Linked DNA regions of Massilia litorea. The protein of the gene in region 1 interacts with the protein of each later gene in a pairwise test. Links are inferred from orthologs where the notes say so. Each region holds a gene or a part of one and is shown in the gene's direction. Other genes may lie near its edges.

Evidence for each region.
Region 2: the proteins of LPB04_RS12635 (region 1) and LPB04_RS13640 interact in binary tests that used the Escherichia coli proteins (3 or more experiments, as listed by UniProt). The link is inferred for Massilia litorea from one-to-one orthologs.

The regions. Positions count from the first base shown.
Region 1 is NZ_CP062941.1:2,828,936-2,838,345, forward strand. Bases 3,088-6,480 are described here. They hold LPB04_RS12635 (2-oxoglutarate dehydrogenase E1 component), read left to right. Parts: upstream 3,088-3,415; coding sequence 3,416-6,280; downstream 6,281-6,480. Other genes in these bases: LPB04_RS12630 (PepSY-associated TM helix domain-containing protein), read right to left, coding at 3,088-3,124; odhB (2-oxoglutarate dehydrogenase complex dihydrolipoyllysine-residue succinyltransferase), read left to right, coding at 6,375-6,480. Also shown: LPB04_RS12610 (sulfite reductase subunit alpha), read right to left, coding at 1-38; LPB04_RS12615 (FAD:protein FMN transferase), read right to left, coding at 35-1,036; LPB04_RS12620 (DUF4198 domain-containing protein), read right to left, coding at 1,057-1,899; LPB04_RS12625 (DUF2271 domain-containing protein), read right to left, coding at 1,912-2,424; more of LPB04_RS12630, read right to left, coding at 2,456-3,087; more of odhB, read left to right, coding at 6,481-7,631; LPB04_RS12645 (PspC domain-containing protein), read left to right, coding at 7,701-8,039; lpdA (dihydrolipoyl dehydrogenase), read left to right, coding at 8,055-9,410. UniProt on the Escherichia coli protein: E1 component of the 2-oxoglutarate dehydrogenase (OGDH) complex which catalyzes the decarboxylation of 2-oxoglutarate, the first step in the conversion of 2-oxoglutarate to succinyl-CoA and CO(2).
Region 2 is NZ_CP062941.1:3,045,599-3,054,565, reverse strand. Bases 3,970-6,919 are described here. They hold LPB04_RS13640 (ATP-binding cassette domain-containing protein), read left to right. Parts: upstream 3,970-4,420; coding sequence 4,421-6,418; downstream 6,419-6,919. Other genes in these bases: LPB04_RS13635 (chemotaxis protein CheW), read right to left, coding at 6,473-6,919; prmB (50S ribosomal protein L3 N(5)-glutamine methyltransferase), read left to right, coding at 3,970-4,403. Outside these bases: dapD (2,3,4,5-tetrahydropyridine-2,6-dicarboxylate N-succinyltransferase), read left to right, coding at 1-98; LPB04_RS13665 (PilT/PilU family type 4a pilus ATPase), read left to right, coding at 312-1,451; LPB04_RS13660 (hypothetical protein), read right to left, coding at 1,464-1,769; LPB04_RS13655 (ArsC family reductase), read left to right, coding at 1,969-2,325; dapE (succinyl-diaminopimelate desuccinylase), read left to right, coding at 2,322-3,476; more of prmB, read left to right, coding at 3,513-3,969; more of LPB04_RS13635, read right to left, coding at 6,920-6,949; LPB04_RS13630 (flagellar assembly protein A), read right to left, coding at 7,041-8,927. UniProt on the Escherichia coli protein: Genetic data indicate it may be involved in ribosome assembly or function.

The DNA.
Region 1 (9,410 bases):
GCGCTGCCCCAGCGCACGGGATCGAGCGTGAGCATCATTGCAGCAGCGCCCGGTAAGCCGTCGTCGTGCGCTCTTCGAGACCGCCGCGACGGCGCAGCAGCAGGCGCGCGGCGAGACCGCGTTCCTCGGCAAAGGCCAGCCCAGCCTCGGGGCCGAGCACGGTGATCGTCGTCGACAGCGCATCGGCCGCCATGCAGCTCGGATGCAGGACGGTGCAGGAGGCGACCTCGTTTGAGACCGGATAGCCGCTGCGCGGATCGAGCGTGTGCGCAGCGCGCAGCGCGCCATGCTGGAAATAGCGGCGGTAATCACCCGAGGTGGCGATCGACAAACCGTGCAAGGCGGCGACCGTGGCCGGACTGTCCACACCGGGCACGCCTTCGAGCGTCACCCACCAGGGCTGGCCGTCGGGCTTCATGCCGGCACCGCGCAGTTCGCCGCCGATCTCGACCAGGTAATGGCGCACGCCGTGCTGTTCCAGGCACCAGGCCAGGCGGTCGACCGCATAGCCCTTGGCCACAGAGGAGAAATCGAGGAGGGCGCCGCCCGGCTGCAGCAGGCGTGCACCGGCACGGTCGAAAACCGGATGGAGAGACGCGCGCTGCGCCAGCGTGGCCTGCACCGCGTCGGGCGCGGGCGCATAAAAACCCGGCTGGTTGTAGCGCCGCTCGGGACCGAAGCCCCACAGGTTGACCAGCGCGCCGGAGAAAGGATCGTAGGCGCCGCCGCTGTCGGCAGCTACCTGCAGCGCGTAGTCGAGCACGTCGACAAATCGCGGCGGCAGCGCATGCCAGCTGCCGCTTGGTGCGCGGTTGTAGCGGCCCAGGATGGAATCGGGTTCCCAGTGGCTCATCTCGCCGACGATGCCGTCGAGTTCCCGCTGCATCTGCTCGCCGAGATTGCTGCGCACCCCGGCAGGGACGAGCAGGTGCGCCGACCAGCTCGTTCCCATCGTCGACCCGGCGGCGTCAGACAGGACGCTGCCGCCAGGGGGCGCGGCGGGATCGATGGCGAGGGGAACGAGGACCTGGCGCAAGGGAGTACTCAAAGGCGCGCTTACTCCGGCAGGGCTTCGAGCGTGGCCGTGTAGGCGTAGCGCTTGCTCTCGGCCGGGCCGTTGTCCGGAGCAGGACCCTTGCCCGGATTCGGCGGATAGGCCGCGTTCATCCAGTACATGTTTGCGGCTGGCAGCTTGAAGCTGGCCTCGCCTTTGGCGTCCGTGGTGAGGCGGATTTCGCCGGCCACGCCACGGTAGCGCACGCCGCCCGGCACCAGGGAAAACGGCAGGTTCGGCAGCGGTTTGCCGTCGAGCAGGAAGCGCACGCGCATCGTCTCGTTGGCGCGCAGGTCGTTCGGATGGGTCAGCGGGACCATCTCCAGGCCTGCATTCGTCGGCTTGAGGGCCGCATCATTCGTTTTATGCGCGGTGACGAAGGTTTCGATGCGCTGGTGGGTGACGGTCTTGCGCACGTCCTGCGCGCCGGCCGGCAGCTGTTTCGCAAAATCGGCCTCGCTGCCGCGGAAGCGTTTGACGTCCTCGCCGACCTTGTAGCTGCCCATCACGTTGGTGCTGACCAGGGCGATGCGGTAGGTGCCTTCCTTCGGGAGCGGCAGGTCGATCGAGGAACGCAGTTTCCCCGTCACGGCGGCAGGGCCGGCCGCAGTCGTCCCGTCCGGCGCGGTGACGGTCACGCCGTCCATCCGCAGTGGCATGTGGTCGAAGTCGAACAGGCCTTCCGAGACTGCGCCGTCGATCGTGACCCAGGCTTCCTTGGTCTCGACGATGGTCGAGGTCGGGAGCATCCAGGGGCGGTGGGCGCTGGCAACGCCGGCGGTAGCGAGCAGGATCAGGCCGAGTACGCCATGCTTGACGAATGAACTGTGGAGCGAGTTTTGCATGATGGCTTTCTCTTATTGGATGTTGATCGACACGGCGCCGAGTTCTTCCTTGCCGTTGGCCGTGGCCGCGACCTTGCCCTTGGCCGGCAGGCTGAACGGCACGCGCACCAGTTCGCGTCCGCCCGCTTCACGCGCCGCTTCGATGACGAGCTTGTAGTCGCCGGCCGGCAGCTTGTCGATGCCGGTCTTCGCCGGGCCGAAGCTCAGCGTGTGGGTGCCGGCGGCACGGGTCGCGCCGGAGACGCCGTCGATCGGCAGCGTGGTTTCGCGGCCCGCTTTGCGCCACCAGGTGCGCATGTCCTTCACCCATTTCTCGCCGGCGTTGTCCTTCTTCTTGACGTCGTAGAGCACAGCCAGGGTCGAGGCGACGGCGCCGTCGGCCTTTTCGATCCACATCGCGACATAGGGCTTGTGGTACTCGGCCACGTTCAGCTGCGGCAGTTCGAACTTCACCGACAGGTCGGCGGCCACGGCGCCGCCCGAAATCAGGGGCAGGGTCAGGGCGAGCGAGGGAGACAGTTTCATGCAAATGCCTTCTGTATTAATAGATGCGAGATTAGTGAACGAACAAGAGTGCGAGAACGGCCGGCAGGACGATGCCGAAGCCGATCACGGGCCAGGTCGAGGGCCGGTTGCCGGCGTGGATCTTCATGATCAGGAAACCGGTGATGCAGAACACGAGGCAGGCAAGGGCGAAGAGGTCGATGAACCAGCTCCACACGGGGCCGGTATTCCGGCCCTTGTGCATGTCGTTGAGCCAGGAAATGGCGCCGCGGCTGGTAAGTTCGTATTCGGCCTTGCCGTCGAGGCTGACGCGCAGCCAGGCATCGCCGCCCGGACGGGGCAGGGCGATATACGCGTCTTCCTCGCTCCATTCGGCGGAGCGGCCGCGCAGGTCGACCGGGAAGGCTGCGTTCGCCCATTCGGCGAGCTGGGCCGGCACCGGCGCCTCGCCGTCGACGTGCTGTTCGGCATACACGCGCAGTGCAGGAAGCAGCGCCGCCGGCACCACAGACTTGATGCGCGTGACGTCCGGCTTCGATTCGATCTGCGCCGCATGGTTCAGCGTGAAGCCGGTGATGCTAAAAAGCAACATCGCCGTCAGGCAAATCGCCGAGCTGATCCAGTGCCACTGATGCAAGGTCCTCAGCCACAACGAGCGCCGTGCGCCGGGCAGGGCAGCAGGAGCTGCTTCGGTCGAGCGCGGCGGGTTCTGGACAGACATGCAAGCTTCCTGTTGAGTACACAACGCAAATGATAACTATTATCATTTAGGTGGTCAACAAAATTCAGTCCAGCTCTTATGCGTGCCGTATGTTGCGTTACAATACCCCGGCTATTGCGGAGCGTCATAAAAATGCTCAGCAATAACATGGGGCCGAAGAAACTTCTGTCCCATCTGTCCTTCCCCCACAACTTGATGTAGTAAGTGCGATCCGCTAACCGGTCAGGCCGTGTCGCGGAAGGTTAGATTAACCCGCCAAACTCGCGAAGCGCGAAGAAAAGGTGAGCAAGAATGATGCAACAACAAACTGCGAACTCGTACCTGTTCGGCGGTAATGCGCCGTACGTGGAAGAGTTATACGAAGCCTACCTGAACAATCCTGGCTCGGTCCCGGACAACTGGCGCGCCTATTTCGACAGCATGCAGAACGTGCCTGCAGTCGACGGCAGTGCCCGTCCCGACGTGATCCACTCGTCAGTGATCGCCTCCTTCGCCGAACGCGCGAAGCATGGCCCGATCCGCACCGTCACCGCCACCGCCGGCGAAGCCGACCCGGAAATGGCACGCAAGCGCGTCGCCGCGACCCAGCTGGTCGCCGCCTACCGCAACCTCGGCTTGCGCTGGGCCAACCTGGATCCGCTGCAGCGCCAGGAACGTCCGCCCATCCCTGAACTCGATCCGGCCTTCTACGGTTTCACCGATGCCGACCTGGACACCAAGTTCAACATCAGCAATACCTATTTCGGCGGCGAGAACGCATCCCTGCGCGACTTGCTGCAAATGCTGCGTGACACCTACTGCCGCTCGATCGGCGCAGAGTTCATGTACGTCAGCGACCCGACCGAAAAGCGCTGGATCCAGGAGCGCCTCGAGTCGATCCGTTCGACCCCGACCTTCACGGCCGAGAAGAAGCGCCACATCCTCGACCGCCTGACCGCGGCCGAAGGCCTGGAACGCTACCTCCACACCAAATACGTCGGCGCCAAGCGCTTCTCGCTCGAAGGCGGCGAGTCCTTCATCGCCTCGATGGACGAGACCATCCAGCGCGCCGGCGAAAAGGGCGTCCAGGAAATCGTCATCGGCATGGCCCACCGCGGCCGCCTGAACGTCCTGGTCAACACCCTGGGCAAGGCGCCATCGGAACTGTTCGAAGAATTCGAAGGCAAGCACGCCGACGACCTGCCGTCGGGCGACGTGAAATACCACCAGGGCTTCTCGAGCGACGTCTCGACCCCGGGCGGCCCGGTCCACCTGTCGCTGGCCTTCAACCCGTCCCACCTCGAGATCGTCAACCCGGTCGTCGAAGGTTCGGTCAAGGCCCGCATGGAACGTCGCGGCGACCGCAAGGGCAAGACAGTGCTGCCGATCCTGGTGCACGGCGACGCCGCATTCGCCGGCCAGGGCGTGGTCATGGAAACCCTGAACCTGGCGCAAACCCGCGGCTACGGCACGGGCGGCACGATGCACATCGTCATCAACAACCAGATCGGCTTCACCACCTCCGACCCGCGCGACGCCCGTTCGACGCTGTACTGCTCGGACGTCGTGAAGATGATCGAAGCGCCGGTCCTGCACGTCAATGCGGACGACCCTGAAGCGGTCGTGCTGGCTACCCAGATCGCGATGGACTACCGCGTCGAGTTCGGCAAGGACATCGTCGTCGACATCATCTGCTACCGCAAACTGGGCCACAACGAGCAGGACACGCCTGCGCTGACCCAGCCGCTGATGTACAAGAAGATCGCCAAGCACCCGGGCACCCGCAAGCTGTACGCGGAGAAGCTCGCTGCCCAGGGCACGATCGCGGCCGACGAAGGCGACAAGATGGTTGCCGCCTTCCGCGACGCGATGGACGCCGGCAAGCACACGGTCGATCCGGTCCTGACCAACTACAAGAACCAGTTCGCCGTCGACTGGGCGCCGTTCCTGAACAAGAAGTGGACCGACGCGGCCGATACCGCCGTGCCGCTGGCGGAACTGAAACGCCTGGCCGAGCGCATCACCAAGGTGCCTGAAGGTTTCAAACCACATTCGCTGGTCGAAAAAGTGCTGGCCGACCGCGCCGCCATGGGCCGCGGCGAACTGAACCTGGACTGGGGCATGGGCGAACACCTGGCCTACGCGACGCTGCTGTCGTCCGGCTATGCGATCCGCCTGTCGGGCCAGGACGCCGGCCGCGGCACCTTCGTGCACCGCCACGCCGTGCTGCACGACCAGAACCGCGAGCGCTGGGACCAGGGCATCTACCTGCCGCTGGCCAACGTGTCGGAAAACCAGGCACAGTTCACGGTCATCGACTCGGTGCTGTCGGAAGAAGCGGTCCTCGGCTTCGAGTACGGCTATTCGACCGCCGAACCGAACACGCTGACCATCTGGGAAGCCCAGTTCGGCGACTTCGTCAACGGTGCCCAGGTCGTGATCGACCAGTTCATCGCTTCGGGCGAAGTGAAGTGGGGCCGCGCCTCGGGTCTCGTCATGATGCTGCCGCACGGCTATGAAGGCCAGGGTCCGGAGCACTCGTCGGGCCGTATCGAGCGCTTCCTGCAGCTGTGCGCGGACAACAACATGCAAGTCGTCCAGCCGACCACCGCCGCGCAGATCTTCCACCTGCTGCGCCGCCAGATGGTGCGCCAGTTCCGCAAGCCGCTGGTCATCTTCACGCCGAAATCGCTGCTGCGTAACAAGGATGCCGGTTCGTCGCTGACCGAGCTGACCAAGGGCGGTTTCCAGACCGTGATCGGCGAGACCGACGAGAAGATCGAAGCGTCGAAGGTCAAGCGCGTGATCGTCTGCTCGGGCAAGGTCTATTACGACCTGGTCAACGCACGCAAGACGCGCGGCGTGAACGATGTCGCGATCATCCGCATGGAACAGATGTACCCGTTCCCGCACAAGTCGTTCGGCGCCGAACTGAAGAAGTTCAGCAACGCGACCGAAGTGGTGTGGGCACAGGACGAGCCGCAGAACCAGGGCCCGTGGTTCCAGATCCAGCACAACATTTTCGAAAACATGGACGAAGGTCAGCGCCTGGCATATGCCGGCCGTCCGGCCTCGGCGGCTCCGGCTGTCGGCTACTCGGACAAGCACGTGGCGCAGCAGAAGGAACTGCTGGACACGGCGTTCTCGAAGCTCAAGGGTTTCATCCTGACCAAATAAGTCCACACCGCAAACCGGTCGCCCCAAGGCGGCCGGTTTGTTTAACGTGTGTAACGTGTTTTCAAAATCACAGAATAATTTAACGGAGTTTTACATGGCACAAATCGAAGTCAAGGTCCCGCAACTGTCGGAATCGGTCGCTGAAGCGACCCTGCTGTCGTGGCACAAGAAGGTCGGCGAGCCTATCGGCCGCGACGAAAACATGATCGACATCGAAACCGACAAGGTGGTCCTTGAACTGCCGGCGCCAAGCGCTGGCGTGATCGTGCAACTGCTGAAGGCCGACGGCGCCACCGTCGTCGCCGGCGAAGTCATCGCCGTCATCGACACCGACGCCTCGGCGCAAGTCTCCCCGCTGGAAGTGAAAGCCGTACCGTCGGCCGCGCCGAACGCAGCGATCTCGACGCCAGCCGCTGCTCCTGCCGCCACCGGTGGCGCGATGTCCGGTGTCGCCATGCCGGCCGCTGCCAAGATCCTGGCCGACAACAACATGAACGCCGCCGGCATCGACGGCTCGGGCCGCGACGGCCGCGTGACCAAGGGCGACGCCCTGGCCGCAGTCGCCAACAAGCCTGCCGCCGCTCCAGCACCGGCACCAGCCGCCAAGCCGGCGCTTCAACAGGTCGCCGCACCGGTCGCGAACCTGGGCGACCGCGCCGAAGAGCGCGTGCCGATGAGCCGCCTGCGCGCCCGTATCGCCGAGCGCCTGCTGCAATCGCAGTCGACCAACGCCATCCTGACGACCTTCAACGAAGTCAACATGGCACCGGTGATGGACCTGCGCGCCAAGTACAAGGACAAGTTCGAGAAAGAGCACGGCGTCAAGCTGGGCTTCATGTCCTTCTTCGTCAAGGCCGCCGTTGCCGCACTGAAGAAGTACCCGATCCTGAACGCCTCGGTCGACGGTAACGACATCGTCTACCACGGCTACTTCGACATCGGTATCGCCGTCGGTTCGCCGCGCGGCCTGGTGGTGCCGATCCTGCGCAACGCCGACCAGATGTCGATCGCCGAGATCGAGAAGAAGATCGGCGAATTCGGCCAGAAAGCCAAGGAAGGCAAGCTGACCCTGGAAGACCTGTCGGGCGGTACCTTCTCGATCTCGAACGGCGGTACCTTCGGCTCGATGCTGTCGACCCCGATCATCAACCCGCCACAGTCGGCGATCCTGGGCGTGCACGCGACCAAGGACCGTGCCGTCGTCGAAAACGGCCAGATCGTCATCCGTCCGATGAACTACCTGGCGATGTCCTACGACCACCGCATCATCGACGGCCGCGAAGCCGTGCTGGGCCTGGTTGCGATGAAGGATGCGCTGGAAGATCCGGCGCGCCTGCTGCTGGACCTGTAATCTCTCTGTAACGGCCCGGACACGCAGGCCAGCGCTTGCGTGTCCGCCGAACCCTAGTGGAGGACTGCCATGATCTCCGATGAAATCCGGCGTCTGCACGAGCTGCACCAGGCCGGCGCATTGACGGCCGCCGAGTTTGAACAGGCCAAGGCGCGGGTACTGTCCGGCGCTGCCCCCGGCAGCGAAAAGGTCAGCCTGAACAAGGGCGACGGCACGCTCGCCGGCGACTTCAATGCGCTGCGGCGCTCGCGGGTGGACCGCTGGCTCGGTGGCGTCTGCGGCGGCCTGGCCCTTGCGACCAACATCGACGCCTGGGTCTGGCGCCTCCTGTTCGCGCTGTTCACCATCACCTTCGGGTTCGGGGCCGTGATTTATCTGCTGATGTGGATTTTTGTCCCAGAAGAATAAATAAGGAAGCTATTCATGAGTAACGAGAAACAATTCGACGTCGTCGTCATCGGCGGCGGCCCTGGCGGCTATATCGCTGCCATCCGCGCAGCCCAGCTCGGCTTCAAGACGGCCTGTATCGACGAGTGGAGCAACGCGGCAGGCAAGCCGGCTCCAGGCGGCACCTGCACCAACGTCGGCTGCATCCCGTCGAAAGCGCTGCTGCAATCGTCGGAACACTTCGAGCACGCCGGCCACGCCTTCGCCGAGCACGGCATCAATGTCGCCGGCCTGGAACTGAACCTGCCGCAAATGCTCAAGCGCAAGGACACCATCGTCAAGCAGAACAACGACGGCATCCTGTTCCTGTTCAAGAAGAACAAGGTCACCTTCTTCCACGGCCGCGGCGCCTTCGCCGGCAAGGCCGAAGGCGGCTACACCATCAACGTGACCGGTCCAACGACTGACACGCTGACGGCGAAGAACGTCGTCGTCGCCACCGGCTCGAACGCACGCCAGCTGCCGGGCGCGGAATTCGACGAGAAGCTGATCCTGTCGAACACCGGCGCCCTGGCCATCGATGCGGTTCCATCGAAGCTGGGCGTGATCGGCGCCGGCGTCATCGGCCTGGAAATGGGTTCGGTATGGCGCCGCGTCGGTGCCGACGTCACCGTGCTGGAAGGCCTGCCGACCTTCCTGGGCGCCGTCGACGAGCAGATCGCCAAGGAAGCCCACAAGCTGTTCACCAAGCAGGGCCTGAAAATCAACCTGGGTTGCAAGATCGGCGCGATCACCAAGGGCGAGAATAATGTCACGGTGCAGTACGCCGATTCGACCGGCGCCGAGCAGACCGCGACCTTCGACCGCCTGATCATCTCGATCGGGCGCGTGCCGAACACGATCGGCCTGAACGGCGAATCCGTCGGCCTGCAGCTGGACGAGCGCGGCTTTGTGGTCGTTGACGACGAATGCCGCACCAGCCTGCCGGGCGTGTGGGCAGTCGGCGACGTCGTGCGCGGCCCGATGCTGGCGCACAAAGCCGAGGAAGAGGGCGTTGCCGTTGCCGAGCGCATCGCCGGCCAGCACGGCCACGTCAACTTCAACACGATTCCATGGGTGATCTACACCTCGCCGGAAATCGCGTGGGTCGGCAAGACCGAGCAGCAGCTGAAGGCCGAAGGCGTCGCGTACAAAGCCGGCACCTTCCCGTTCATGGCCAACGGCCGTGCGCGCGCGCTGGGCGATACCTCGGGCATGGTGAAATTCCTGGCCGACGCCACCACCGACGAAATCCTGGGCGTGCACATCGTGGGCCCGGTCGCTTCGGAACTGATCTCGGAAGCCGTCGTCGCGATGGAATTCAAGGCCTCGTCGGAAGACATCGCCCGCATC
Region 2 (8,967 bases), 220 kb from region 1 along the record:
ACGGCAAGTACAGCCTGTACTGCGCGGTGATCGTCAAGCGCGTGGATGCGAAGACGCGTGCGAAGACGGGCATCAACGAGCTGCTGCGCGGGGTGTAAGCTTCACGGCTGATCAGCCGTGCGTTGACGCGTGGGCTCGAGAGCCCGGTGAACCCGTCATGGAGGCCATTGGCCTCCATGACCCCGTACGGTGCACTACCGCCGCATGAACGAAATCGAGACGGTCGTGTAACGTAGGGTGGGCTCTCGAGCCCACGCGTTACCGCCGCATGACCTGCCTACCATCAAGAGCACCACCCGGGAGAACACCACATGGCCATGGACCGCCTGTTCCAGCTCATGAAAGAAAAAAACGCGTCGGACATGTTCTTCGCGGTAAATTCTCCCGTCCACATCAAGATCAACGGGAACCTCATCCCGATCAACCAGCACAAGCTCGACCCCGACAACATCGATTCGCTGCTGTCGGAAATCACGACGCCGGAGCAGCGGGAAGAACTGAACCGCACCAACGAACTGAACTTGGGCATCTCGGTGCCCAACCTGGGCCGTTTCCGCTTGTCGGCCTTCCGCCAGCGCGGCAGCGTCTCGGCCGTGTTCCGCTTCGTGCCGGCCACGATCCCGCCGCTGGGCGAACTCGGCCTGCCGCCGGTGCTGGCCGAACTGATCATGGAAAAGCGCGGCCTGCTGCTGATCGTCGGCGCCACCGGATCGGGCAAGTCGACCACGATCGCCTCGATGCTCGACTACCGCAACGAACAGCGCACCGGCCACATCCTGACGCTGGAAGACCCGATCGAATACCTTTTCAAGAACAAGAAATCGATCGTCAACCAGCGCGAGATCGGCAGCGATGCCCTCGACTTCGAACTGGCCCTGCGCAACAGCCTGCGCCAGGCGCCGGACGTCATCCTGATCGGCGAAATCCGCGACCAGGCGACCATGGGCGCGGCCCTGGCCTATGCCCAGTCCGGCCACCTGGTCGTCGCCACCCTGCACGCGAACAACAGCTACAACGCCCTGAACCGCATCATCGGCTTTTATCCGGTCGAGAACCGCCCCGCCCTGCTGCAGGACCTGGCCTCGGCCACGCGCGCCATCGTCTCGCAGCGCCTGGTGAAATCGAGCGCGGGCGGCACGCGCCAGCCGGCGGTCGAGGTGATGCTGAACACGCGCTACATCGCCGACCTGATCGAAAAGGGCGAACTCAGCGGGATCAAGGAAGCGATGGACAAGAGCCTCTCGCCCGGCTCGCAATCTTTTGAATATGCGCTATTGGCCCTGGTGCAGGCCGGCCTCGTCACGCAGGAAGAAGCACTGGCGAACGCCGACTCGGCAACCAACCTGCTCTGGCTGCTCAACAACGGGCCGGCAAGTAGCCCGGCCGACGACGCAGCCAGGAAGGACGAGCCGCCGGAAACCTCGTTCACCGAGTTCACCCTCAATACCTGAAGCGCTCGATCTTCACCTGCGCTCGACCGTCACCTCGGTCGTGAACGGCAGCGGCTCGAAGCGCAGCTTCAGCCTTCCTTCCTGCGTCACGAACTCGAGCGGCCCGACGGCCACCAGCCGCATGCGTTCAGTGCCGTTCAGCCTGGCCCAGGCACGGTTGCCGCTGCCTTCGATGCGCAGCACGTCGCCATCGGACAGCGGGTAAGTTCCGTAGACCTCGAGCATTTCCGACGGGGCGATGTAATAGTCCCGCGCGGCAGCGCTCGGTGCGACCAGCAGAGCGAGCAGCGCGGCCAGCGTGACAAGCAATGCTTTCATGGTGTCCTCCAGACTGTCGAGGGCCGCACCGTGCGGCCTCTCTGCGTAAGACAGGCGCGCTGCCTCGCGGTTCGATCCGGAACGGCCGTGTGCGACATCGCCGCGCAGGATGGGCCTATGCTATCCTCTCGGCCTTCCCGAATCACCATGCTTGCGGCAACGCTCGTTGCCCTGACTCATTTACGCCCACGTTCCGCCCATGAAAAAGACGCTCTACGGTATTCCCAATTGCGACACCGTCAAGAAAGCCCGCACCTGGCTGGCCGAAAACGGCCACGACTTCACCTTCCACGATTTCAAGAAGCAGGGGCTGGACCGCGAAACCGCGGCGCGCTGGCTCGACGGACTCGATTGGGAAACCCTGGTCAACCGCAAGGGAACAACCTGGAGAAATTTGCCGGACGAGCGCAAGGCGGCCGTGGTCGACAAGGCCTCGGCACTCGAACTGATGCTGGAAAATACGTCCGTGATCAAGCGCCCGGTGCTCGAAGGCGACGGCGCGCTGGCCGTGGGCTTCAGCCCGGACGCCTACACGCGCCTGATGGGGGCCGCATGATCAGGACCTCGCGCACCCAGGCGCTCGCCGCCGAACTGATCGCCCTCGACTCGATCACGCCGCACGACAAGGGTTGCCAGCAGCGCCTGACCGAGCTGCTCGCGCCGCTCGGCTTCGTCTGCGAGAGCATCGTCTCGAACGGCGTGACGAACCTGTGGGCGCGCAAGGGAACCGAATCGCCCGTGTTCGTGTTCGCCGGCCATACCGACGTGGTGCCGACCGGGCCGGTGCAGCAGTGGGCCTCGGAGCCGTTCACGCCGACGGTGCGCGAGGGTAAGCTGTATGGCCGCGGCGCGGCCGACATGAAGACCTCGATTGCGGCGATGGTGGTCGCCTGCGAAGAGTTCGTGGCAAGCCACCCCGACCACAAGGGCTCGATTGCCTTCCTGATCACCAGCGACGAGGAAGGCCCCGCGACGGACGGCACCGTGGTGGTCTGCGAGCTGCTGGAAGAACGCGGCGTCACGCTCGACTACTGCCTGGTCGGCGAGCCGACCTCCTCCCACATCCTGGGCGACATGATCAAGAACGGCCGCCGCGGCTCGCTCTCGGGCCATCTCGTCATCAAGGGCGTGCAGGGCCACATCGCCTATCCGCACCTGGCGCGCAACCCTATCCACCAGGCCGCGCCCGCGCTGGCCGAGCTGGCCGCCGAGGTCTGGGACGAAGGCAACGAATACTATGCGCCGACTTCCTGGCAGGTCTCGAACATCCATGCCGGCGCCGGCGCCAACAACGTCATTCCGGGCCAGCTGACGCTGGAATTCAACTTCCGCTTCTCGACCGCGAGCACGGCCGAGGGCCTGGAAGCGCGGGTGCACGCCATCCTCGACCATCACGGCCTCGAGTACGACCTGGAATGGACCCTGTCCGGCCTGCCCTTCCTGACCCCGAAGGGAACGCTGTCGGACGCGGTATGCGGCGCAATCCGCGCCGAGACGGGCGTGGCCACCGAACTGTCGACCACGGGCGGGACCTCGGATGGGCGCTTCATCGCCCGCATCTGTCCCCAGGTGATAGAATTCGGGCCACCAAACGCCAGCATCCACAAGATCGACGAACACGTCGAGCTGCGCTTCATCGATCCACTGAAGAACATCTACCGCCGCACGCTGGAAAATCTGCTCACCCCCGGCCTGCTGGCCGCTTAACACCAATCCAGAGCCCAGACCACGGGAGAACATGCCATGACCACGACACCTTTCAGCACCCCGCGCGACCTGCTGCGCTACGCCGTCACCCGCTTCAATGCGGCGAAACTGTTCTTCGGCCACGGCAGCGCCGAAGCCTTCGACGAAGCGGCCTACCTGGTCCTGCACACCCTGAAGCTCCCGCTCGACCGGCTCGACCCTTTCCTCGATGCGAAACTGCTGCCGGAAGAAGTGCTGCAGGTGCTGTCCGTGATCGAGCGCCGCACCGTCGAACGGGTGCCGGCAGCCTACATCACAAATGAAGCCTGGCTCGGGACCTATGCCTTCTATGTCGACGAACGGGTGCTGGTGCCGCGCTCCTTCATCGCCGAACTGATCCCGAATTTCTTCAGCCCGTGGGTGACCAACCCCTATGAAGTCGAAAACGTGCTCGAACTGTGCACCGGTTCCGGCTGCCTGGCGATCATGATGGCCGACGTCTTCCAGAACGCCGTGGTCGACGCGGTCGACATCTCGAAGGATGCCCTCGCTGTCGCCGAACGCAACATCCGCGACTATAAACTCGAAGGTCGCGTCAATCCGATCGAGTCGGATTTGTACGAGAACGTCCCCTTTAAAAAATACGACCTGATCGTCACCAATCCGCCCTACGTGAACGCCGATTCGATGGCCAAGCTGCCGCCGGAATACCTGCGCGAGCCGCAGATCGCCCTGCACGGCGGGCTTGATGGCATGGACCTGGTGCGCAAGATCGTCGCCGGTGCCGCCGAACGCCTGACGCCGGAAGGCATCCTGGTCGTCGAAATCGGCAACGAGGCCGAATACGCCGAAGCCGCCTTCGGCCACCTGGGCCTGACCTGGCTCACCACGAGCGCCGGCGACGAGGCAGTCTTCCTGCTCACCGCCGAGCAACTACAGAACGCATAACACAGTAAAGATTACGAATGATCCGCTTCCTGAACGTCAGCCTGATGCGCGGCACAAAGCCGCTGCTGGAAAACGCCGACCTGACCCTGAACCCCGGCGACAAGATCGGCCTGATCGGCGCCAACGGCGCCGGCAAATCCAGCCTGTTCGCGATGCTGCGCAACGAGCTGCACGCCGATCAGGGCGAGATCGATTTCCCCGCCAGGTGGCGCATGGCCTATGTGGCGCAGGAGACCCCTGCGCTCGACCGTCCCGCGCTCGAATATGCGATCGACGGCGACGTCACGCTGCGCCGCCTGCAGGCCGAACTCGAGGAACTGGAGGCGGCCGAACACACCGAGGAGAACGGCATCGCGATGGGCAATGTGCACGGCGCCCTGATGGATGCCGACGCCTACACCGTGCAGTCGCGCGGCGAGCAGCTGCTGCTGGGCCTGGGTTTTACCCTCGACCAGATGCAGCAGCCGGTGGCCAGCTTCTCCGGCGGCTGGCGCATGCGCCTGAACCTGGCGCAGGCGCTGATGTGCCCTTCCGACCTGCTGCTGCTCGATGAACCGACCAACCACCTGGACCTGGATGCGATCATCTGGCTCGAAGACTGGCTGAAACGCTATCCGGGCACCCTGGTCATCATTTCGCACGATCGCGATTTCCTCGACGAGATCGTCAACGTCGTGGTCCACATCGACGAACGCAAGCTGAAACGCTATTCGGGCAACTACTCCTCCTTCGAGCGCCAGCGCGCCGCCGCGATGGTGCTGGCCGCCAGCGCGATGGAGAAGCAGCAGCGCGCGCGCGCCCACCTCGAATCCTTCATCGACCGCTTCAAGGCGAAAGCCAGCAAGGCGCGCCAGGCCCAGAGCCGCATGAAGCAGCTGGCGAAAATGGAAGAACTGGCGCCGCTGCGCGCGGCCGCCGAATTCTCCTTCGAATTCCGCGAGCCGCTGGCCGCCCCGAATCCGCTGCTGGTCATGGAAAAAGTGGACGCGGGCTACCCGATCCTCGACAGCCATGGCGACAAGGTCGGCGCCAAGACCATCGTCAACCACATCGACTTCTCGCTGCAGATCGGCCAGCGCATCGGCCTCTTGGGTGTGAACGGCGCCGGCAAATCGACGCTCATCAAAACCATCGCGGGCGAACTGGCGCCGCTGACCGGCGAATCGACGCTCGGCAAGGGCCTGTCGATCGGTTATTTCGCCCAGCACCAGGTCGAGATGCTGCGCCACGACGAGTCGCCGCTGTGGCACCTGGCGAAGATCGCGCCGACCGTGCGCGAGCAGGAGCTGCGCAACTTCCTCGGCGGCTTCAACTTCCCCGGCACCATGGTGACCAGCCCGATCCGCCCCTTCTCGGGCGGGGAAAAGGCGCGCCTGGCGCTGGCCCTGATCGTCTGGCAGCGTCCCAATTTGCTGCTGCTCGATGAACCGACCAACCACCTGGACCTGGAGACGCGCGAGGCGCTGACGATGGCGCTGGCGCAGTTCGAAGGCACGCTGGTCGTCGTTTCCCACGATCGCCACCTGCTGCGTGCGACGACCGACGAATTCATCATCGTCGCCAACGGCCGCCTGCAGCCCTTCGACGGCGACCTGGACGACTACAAGGACTGGCTGTTCAAGACCAAGCTGGGTAAAGGCACCGACGTGCTGCCGATCCCGAAAGCGGCAGCCGCTGCAGCGCCTGTGGCGGCGCCCGTGGTGGCCGCGCCGCCGGTGCCCCCGGCCGAGCGCAAGGAGCAGAAGCGCCTCGACGCCGAAGAGCGCCAGCGCGTCGCTGCGCTCAAGAAGCCGCTCGAGAACCGCCTGAAGCGGGTCGAGGAGCAGATGGCCAAGCTGAATGCGAAGAAGGCCGACATCGACGCGCGTCTGCTCGATCCGACGATCTACGACGCGGACAAGAAGGACGCCTTGAAGACCCTGGTGGCCGACCAGGCCTTCTGCGTGCGCGACCTGGGGACGCTGGAGAACGAGTGGCTGGAGTTGCAGGAACAGCTGGAAGGATTGGCGGCGTAATGGTGTAGCGCGGGTAATCGAGGCCGATGACCACGATTACCCCCTTATGGACCGTCACGCCACGTGACGGTCGCTGCTCTTCTTGTCGATCGACATCAGCCGGTCGATATCCACCAGGATCAGCCGGCGTCCTTCGGTGACGCCGAGCCCGATCAGGTAATCGATCGCCCCCCCGTCGGTTCCCGGAATCGGCGAAATCTGGTCGGGATACAGCGTCACCACGTCGGTCACGCCATCGACCACCATCCCCATCACGCAGGTCGACAGTTTCAGGATGATCACGTCGGTGGTCGGTGTCGTCACGACCGGGTGGCCGCAAAAGGCGGCGCGCATGTCGACGATCGGCATGATGACGCCGCGCGAGACGGCGACGCCTTCGACGATGGCGCCGTCGGCGGCGAAGCGCTCGAGCGACCTGATGATGCGCAGTTCCTGCACCTTGCCGAAATCGACCCCGTACTCGAGACCGCCCAGCCGGAAGCTGAGGAACTGGTTGGCTGCTGGATGAAACGCCATGGTGTCTTTATGCATGATGGTTCCTTTCGGTAACAGTCACCATGCTAGGGCCTGGCCCTCCTGCCCTCGTTGAGTGCAGTCAATATTTCCTTACACCATTATTACATCAGGGGAGCGCTGGGGCCGCGCCACCCCAGGCGTAGCTGCCGGAGGCCGCGGCGTGCAGCGGCGTGCCCTCATTGCCGCGCAGGCGAGACTTGATCTCGCGCGCCGGCAAGTCGTAGAAACAGGCGCCGTCCGGGTCGAAAGCCAGCTGGCGCACCTGGGTGTCTCCCTGGAGCAGGCGGAGCTTCACTTCGCTGCCCGCGGCGCGTTCAATACGCTGGGCGGTGAAGCGCTCGAGCAGCGCCTTTCCTTCGGCGTGCTCGGCCTCGACTGCCTTGCGCGCGGCCGACACGTCGCCGATCTTCTGCAGCTCGGGACCGACCGCCTGGCCCATCTGCTTGAACTGCTGGGCTTGCGCCGGGGTCAGGCTCATTTCGCCGCTGCGCACGCGTCCGGCGATCTCCAGGTATTTGCGCACCTCGGGCTGGGCGCACAGGTGGGACAGCTCGAGCTTGTGGCGCGTGGCGGCGGCGTCGAATTGCGCCAGGCGCGCGCCGATCTGCTCCAGCATGTCGTCGATGCGGCCGCACTCGGCGCACAGCACATACACCAGCATCTCGCTTTCGCGCCAGGGCGCCGTGTTGTCGATGCTGATGCGGCGCGCGGCCAGTGCGCAGCCTTCGGCATTGCCGATCGAGATCTCGTCGGCCATGATCTCGCAATTGATCGCATGCTCGATGCGCACCCGGGTGCCGGAGATGACGCAGTTCTCGGCGCGCTGCAGCGTCACGGTGCCGGCGCTTGCCTGCAGGATCGCGTTCGCGGTGACACCGTCGACCTGGATGTCGCCGTGCTTGTTGTGGACGCTGCCACCGACCAGGGTGGCGCGCAGGCGCACCATGCCGCCGCGCGAATGGATGTCGCCGTACACGTTGCCGTGCACGGTGATGCCGTTGCCCTCGATGACGCGCTTTTCCTGCACGTCGCCGAATTCCTCGTAGTCGCCGGTGAGCTGCAGGTTGCCGGTGGTCCTGGCGCTGACGCCGTCGCGGCTGACGATCTTGTCGCCGACGGCGATCCGGCGCGTCTTCGGGTCGACGTTCAGGAAACCGGTACGCACGGCGACCAGGAATTCGCCGGCCGCGCTTTTCTCGATGCTGGTGCCCTCGCCCGCGTAGGTCGAAAACTCGAGGTCGCGCGGGGCCGCCGGTTCGATGCGGATGCCCGACAGTTCGAAACCGGGCTTGCCGACCTTGCTCGGCAGCTTTTGCAGCAGGCGCGTGCCACCCTGCACCTGCGGGAAGCGGTTCTGGAAGCACATCAGGTCGAGCTTGCCGTTCGAGAGCTGGCGCGGGGCGTCGCTGCGGTGGATGTCGTCCGAGACCTCGACCACGGTCGCGTCCAGGCCCGCCTCCGGCTCGAGGCGGCGCGCCACCACGACCCGTCCCAGGCCGGGATTGGCGATTCCCGCGCGCACGCCGGCGATGTCGATGCCGAAGCGGATGCCCTTGGTCCACATGTCGGCCACGAATTCGTCGAAGTCGAGGCTGGTCTGGATTTCCCCTTCTCCGCCCGGCCCGGCCAGGAACACCGGCTCGAAGCAATACTCGGCCTCGCCGCCGGCGATCCTTACCGAGCGGTACAGGCTGCGGCGCTGGGCGTTAAAGGGAACGATGTCGCTCGCGATGCGCACGACGGGCCGGCCATCGGGTCCGGTGGGGAGCGCCGGGCCGCTGTCGTAGATCGCCTTGATCAGTACCGGATAATCGATGCCGGAGAGCACGCTGCCCGAGCGCAGGATGCTGTCGACGGCGGCCAGCACGGTGGTGCCGAGCACGGCCGGGTCGGCATAGATGCCGTCGGGGCGGCGCTGGATGCAATGTTCGGGGCCGGTCGAATCGAACCGGGCAGCCGGTGCGGCGGGAGGTGCAACAGCGGTATCGGACACGTGCGTGCTCCAGGTGATTGAGCGGCCCCTTGACGATGCT